2 regions of the Paenibacillus sp. NPDC058071 genome follow, and region 1 is predicted to be linked to the other one. Evidence: predicted binding sites of a transcription regulator. Region 1 holds the regulator's gene; the other holds the start of a gene.
The links. Region 1 encodes LexA, which represses DNA repair genes until DNA is damaged. Its sites were predicted from a motif close to CGAACATATGTTCG; they were not measured.

Region 1 (3,123 bases):
TCCCGGAAGAGGGGCTTTAATTCCTTGCTTTTTGCGCGCTTTAACCAATTGGCTCTGATTTTTGCGGACTTTTCGTTCCCAACTGCGTGAAGACAATCGAATTCCTCCTAAATAATATGCAATTCAGCTAGGCGATGAGTTATGCTATCACCGCCATTGTGCTGCGTTCTTACGAAAAGCGCCTTCGGCGCCATAACGCGCATCGGGAGAGAAGCGCGGAAAGTTCAATACTCGGCAGATGTAGCTTCGCCTATATACTTGTTAATGGTCTAAAAGTTAGTAGTGAAAATGATGCCTTTGTACTGTTTATACGACAATTATTGCTTCTTCTCTTGCGGCTCGTCCACAAACTCGATATTATCCAACTGCTGACGGAAATTGCTGCGGAAGTTTTCCAAGTACTTTTTACGAAGCTCGTCTCGCTCGACGGTCTCTTCCGGCGTTAAGCCTTCCGTTTTATGTTTGCGCGAAAGCTCATTAATTCGCGTAATTAATTGTCCCATTGCACGTTCACCTCGCTTGCTGTCCAAAAGTAATACCTTTTATCTACTTTGACATTTCGCAGAGGCTGTTGTCAAGGCGAGGCGGGCATATTAAGGCCATGCTGTATTTAATCATATTAATTATTTAATTGTTTTGCGAATGTTTGTTCTATATTAATGTTGCGCTCTATCAATTCGAGTGTTCATGATGCAACTACCTTCGTTTCTCCAGAATCCCTCTGCCCCTTCGTTTTACTCCACTTTTCCGTCAAGCACTGATTTTAAGTTTGATCCGCATTTAAATAATTCGATCTGCACAGACTTGACTTTGATAGATAATATAAAGAAAAGAACAGGAAGAGGAACGCGATGCTGCCGCAATTGCGTTCCTCTTCCTGTTCTTTTGCAATCTACCCGCCAAATTTCTGCCCGAAGGCTGACGTTTGGTTCCGCTATGAAAAAGACTTTTAAGATTACTGCGGGACAATAAGCTGTTGCCCCGGATGTAAATTGACCGATGAGAGACCGTTGCGTTCCTTCAACTGGAACACGTTGTACCGGATATCCTTCGAATCGTCCATATGCAGCTTCGCAATCTCCCACAGTGTATCGCCCGTTCCAACGATAACGATCTGCTCTCCTGCGGAGACGGCAGCAGGTTCAGTTGAAGCGTTCGTACCTACAATCAAAAAACTAGTGAATAATAGTATAAAAAAAGCTAGCGCCACGATCAGCTTGGCAGCTCTGCGGTTAACGGATAGTTGCATAGTTCTCCGTCTCGGCGACCAACCGGCGTCTTCTTTCGTATGTATCGACTTGTAGAAGGAAGGATTCATTAACATATCGACCAACACCCCAAACGTTTGTTCTGTTTTCAGATTACACGAACAAACGTTTGCCGTCAATAGCGAATGCGAACTTTTGTGCTCAAGAACTTATGTTTGTGCGAACTCCGGTTCTATGTTATAATTTTCTACAAATATATTAATGGAGTGATATCTTTGTCGAAGATTTCCAACCGTCAACAGGCGATTCTTGAATTTATAAAGAATGAAGTCAAGGATAAAGGATATCCGCCGTCCGTCCGCGAGATCGGCGAAGCAGTCGGGCTCGCTTCAAGCTCCACCGTCCATGGCCATTTGGACCGACTGGAGAAGAAAGGGCTCATCCGCCGCGATCCTACCAAGCCGCGCGCAATTGAAATATTGGACCAAGAAGACGTCGACGGAATTATCCGCCCAGCAGTCGCGCAAGTTCCGGTTGTCGGCAAAGTAACGGCCGGCGTTCCGATCACTGCAACGGAGAACATCGACGAGTACTTCCCTCTCCCTTCCCACTTCGTCGGGGATGACGACGTCTTTATTCTGAACGTCATCGGCGAGAGTATGATTGAAGCCGGCATCCACAACGGCGACTATGTAATCGTTCGGCAGCAGCAGTCTGCTAACAACGGCGACATCGTTGTTGCGATGACGGAAGAAGACGAAGCGACCGTCAAGACGTTTTACCGTGAGAAAGACCATATCCGCCTGCAACCGGAGAACGCCACGATGGAGCCGATCCGGCTGAAGAACGTCACTATTTTGGGAAAAGTCGTCGGTTTATTCCGAGACTTCCATTAATCCGCCTTGTATCGTATGAAGTAAGAAGCCGCTCTGAAGACGCCTAGTAGAGGCGATCATCTTGAGCGGCTTTTTGTTTGCAAAGTATACGGAAGCCCACCATCGGTGTCGTCATCGATGGTGGGCTTCTTTCCAGAACGGATGAACATTCTCATCAATTAAAGAGGGCCGTCCATTGCTGGACGGCCCTCTCATACCTATTAGTACAGCGTCAAATATTGATCGCGTTCCCATTGGTGAACTTGCGTCTTATACATATCCCATTCAATTTCCTTCAGCTCGTAGAAATGCGCCAGCGCGTGGTCGCCCAACGCGTCGCAGATGACTTCGCTGCGGAGCAACTCGTCGAGCGCTTCCTTCAGGTCTGCCGGCAAGCTTGGTACGCCGGATTCAATACGCTCTTCTTCCGACATGATGTAGATGTTGCGGTCGATTGGAGCCGGCAGCGGCGTTTTGTTCTGAATGCCGTCGAGTCCGGCTTTCAGCATAACCGCGAGTGCCAGGTAAGGGTTCGCCGCAGGGTCCGGGTTACGAACTTCGACGCGAGTGCTAAGACCGCGTGAAGCCGGAATACGGATCATCGGCGAGCGGTTGCTTGCGGACCATGCAACATAACACGGAGCTTCATAGCCAGGCACCAGACGCTTGTAAGAGTTGATCGTCGGGTTCGTGATTGCCGCCATTGCGCGAGCATGCTGCAAAATACCTGCCATATAGTAACGAGCCGTCGTACTCAGACCTAAGCGATCGCTCTCGTCGTAGAATACGTTCGTGTTGCCTTGGAACAGCGATTGGTGGCAGTGCATGCCGGAGCCGTTAACGCCAAACAGCGGTTTAGGCATGAACGTCGCATGAAGGCCATGCTGTCTCGCAATTGTTTTTACAACCAGCTTAAAGGTTTGAATCTGGTCGGCCGCTTTGATGGCGTCCGCATATTTAAAGTCAATTTCATGCTGGCCTGGAGCAACTTCGTGATGGGACGCTTCGATCTCGAAGCCCATTTCTTCAAGCGTAAGCAC
Region 2 (3,123 bases), on a different contig from region 1:
AATGAAGCTTGCTGATTAAAATTGATAGGCTCGACCTGGCTGTACAAATAGCGGAGCAGCTTGTGCCTGAGAGACATCGACACATTGTCAATCGATTTGCGCACCGTCTCATACAGCTTCCCGGCCAACTGTTTCGTCAAGTACAGCAAGAAGTGGTTATCCGCCAGCAGCCATTTTTGATAAATTTCCTTTTTCAACACAAGCGTAGAAGCCTGGGTCTCAGCTGTAATGCGGCAGACGTACGGCGTCATTAAGGCAATTTCGATATCACTGATCATCTGACCCGGATAAAGATAGGCGATAATAAGGACCGTACCGTCATCCAGAATGTGCTCTACTTTCAAGTGCCCCTCTATAACGATATAGAAGACATCAGGATGCTCTCCTTGCTCGCATACCAGCTCTTCCGGATAATAGCGCCATAGCTCCCAATGGACAAACAGGTCCGGCGGCATGTGCTCCAGCATTTCATGCAGCCATCTGTAGTTGTTCATCATGTTGAGCAGGACTGACTTGTCCATTTGCAGCCTCCAATTACCTTTTTACAGCTAGTATTCCCCTAGTGCTTGTGGTCTTGCAAGACTCGCTTGGCGACTTCCCGAATAGCTGCTGGCACCGACTTTTCATCTAATTGGGCGTCATCAAACCACATCCACTCCTCCCCGACTTCCGTTCGCTCTCTGCGAAGAACTTCTCCAACATAGATGTAATCGATATGGTCATGCTGATCATCGATACGTTCGAGCTGAATGTTGATCGGGAAAGCCAAGGGGATTACACCAGGCTCTGGATGACTGTCTTCTTGTGCCGACAACAGCCGAATCGAATAGCCTGTCTCTTCTAGCACCTCTCTGACAGCCGCTTCATCCGGTGTTTCGTTCGACTCCAAGTGCCCGCCTGGCGGAAAAAAGCACCCCACAAACGGCGGTTTTCGCCTCCGCATAAACAATAATGCGTTGTGCTCTTCATTCAAGACATAAACCGTAGCGGTAAATTCTCTAATTCGCTTCTGCTCGATTTCTTCTCACCTCCATTCGCTTGCCTTATTTGATTTTTATTTTAGAGATCCTCGCAATTCGAAAAAAGGACAATTGTCTAGTAGTGTTAACTAACGGGTCGTATTCGGTAAAATGAATGTTAAACTTATAAAAAGGACATTCTGAATGGAATTTAGCTCCCATTCGGAATGTCCTATATGAATATTTTCCCCTATTATCACCAAGTGGCTTGCTACGCCCTCCAAATCTTATTAAGGCTCTTCCAATATCCGTTCTGCTTTTATCATTGTTTGATTCCCAATTTTCTTTTGGCATGGGTTGACGGTTCTTAAGAACTTTACCGAGTTTTTCCCCAACTTTATCAGCTGACACTTCACTCACAGAAATTCCGTATACTTTGTCATTGACAATTACGGAGCTAGGATAAGTGGAGTTATTCTGTGAACAACCAGCCAGCAGCAAGAGTATAATCACCATAATCATTAAATTTAATTTGATTTTCATTGTATTTACAACCTTGTTTATTTAATGTAATAGGCTCAAAACCGAAATCAGTGCTTGACTTGAAGCGAGGGGAATCGCTGCAGGTCAGAGGGTTCTTCCGCTACTCTCTTTTTCTTTGTCAAGAACTGATTTTGATGAAGAACCATGTAATAATGATAAACCCCTCCACGTCCATTTAATGGAAGGATTAGCAATACTGTTTACTCCTTCTTCTAAAGCAACTTGCCAGAGGCACACTAGAAGGATGTACGAATGCCAGCTACTAGATATACGGATCTATTGCTTTAAATGCTCGCTCATGTTTAATTATATTCTTTTCGCGTGTTTAGCCCCCTGTCTGAAATTACCTGCATTTATCCCTTGCATACAGAACATACATTCGGTATATAATAAGGATACGAACATACTTTCGCATCGAAGGTGAACTTATGCAAGAACGAACCATTATGCTGATCGACGGCCAATCGTTTTACGCCTCGGTCGAGAAGGCGGCGCATCCCGAGCATAAGGACGCTCCGGTCGCCGTCGCCGGTGATCCTTCGCGCCGTTCCGGCATCATTCTAGCCGCCTGCCCGATCGCGAAGAGCCGCGGCGTCAAGACCGCCGAATCGCTCGGCGAGGCGCTCGGCAAATGCCCGGAGCTCGTCATCATCCGTCCCCGCATGCAAAACTACATCGACGTATCTCTGCTCATCAGCGGCATTTTCGGCAAATACACCGATCTAGTCGAGCCCTTTTCTATCGACGAGCAATTTCTCGACGTCACCGGCTCCATTCCTTACTTTGGCGCGCCCGAGGAGATTGCGGTCCAAATTCAGACGAGAATTCTGCTGTACACCGGTGTATGGTCGCGGGTAGGCATCGGCTCGAACAAGATTTTAGCGAAGATGGCGACAGACATTTGGGCGAAAAAAAGCGAGAGCGGCATTTTCACCTTACGGAAGCTGGATGTGGAACGGGTGCTTTGGCCGCAGCCGATTCAAGCGATGTTCGGCGTCGGCTCGCGCATGACCGCTCATTTCCATCGAATGGGCATCGATACGATCGGCGATCTCGGCCGTATGCCGCTCGCTGATTTAAAGCGCCGTATGCGCGCCCGCATGGGACGAAACAGCGACATTCAAGCGGAGCTGTTCTGGCAGACGGCGAACGGCATCGATCCGAGTCCCGTCAAGCCGAGCACGCACGACGCCCAGCAGGCGGTCGGCCATCAGATGACGCTGCCGCGCGATTATTCCGAGCCGCGCGAGATTGACGTCGTGCTGCTGGAGCTGAGCGAGGAGGTATGCCGTCGCAGCCGGGCTAAGGGCTATATGGGGCATGTGGTAGCGGCTGGAGCGCAAGGAGCCGATTTCAGCCAGCCGACCGGCTTTTTCCGGCAAATGACGGTTCCCGATCCGACGAACATCGCGAAGGAAGTATACGCTGCGGCGAAAACGTTGTTTTACGCCCATTGGGACCGTCTTCCCGTGCGTAAGCTCGGCGTGACGCTGTCGCGGCTCGTTCCCGACGATCAGTACCAGCTGACGCTGTTTGGCAACCGGGAAAAGGAACGAAGATTGGAGCGCATGACGGACGCCATTCGAAACAAATTTGGAACGACCGCGATACTGCGGGCTTC

Region 2: the regulator LexA is predicted to act here: its motif matches at 1,901-1,914, upstream of ACFVTB_RS26220 (DNA polymerase IV).

The regions. Positions count from the first base shown of each region.
Region 1 covers NZ_JBHVSK010000001.1:103,696-106,818, reverse strand. Annotated here, with positions in the region: gene ACFVTB_RS00445 (hypothetical protein) at 1-96, opposite strand, end outside; gene ACFVTB_RS00440 (DUF896 domain-containing protein) at 318-503, opposite strand; gene ACFVTB_RS00435 (LysM peptidoglycan-binding domain-containing protein) at 956-1,324, opposite strand; gene lexA (transcriptional repressor LexA) at 1,484-2,104, shown strand; gene glnA (type I glutamate--ammonia ligase) at 2,305-3,123, opposite strand, start outside.
Region 2 covers NZ_JBHVSK010000025.1:4,324-7,446, reverse strand. Annotated here, with positions in the region: gene ACFVTB_RS26235 (Crp/Fnr family transcriptional regulator) at 1-521, opposite strand, end outside; gene ACFVTB_RS26230 (NUDIX domain-containing protein) at 560-1,003, opposite strand; gene ACFVTB_RS26225 (putative periplasmic lipoprotein) at 1,044-1,502, opposite strand; gene ACFVTB_RS26220 (DNA polymerase IV) at 1,931-3,123, shown strand, end outside.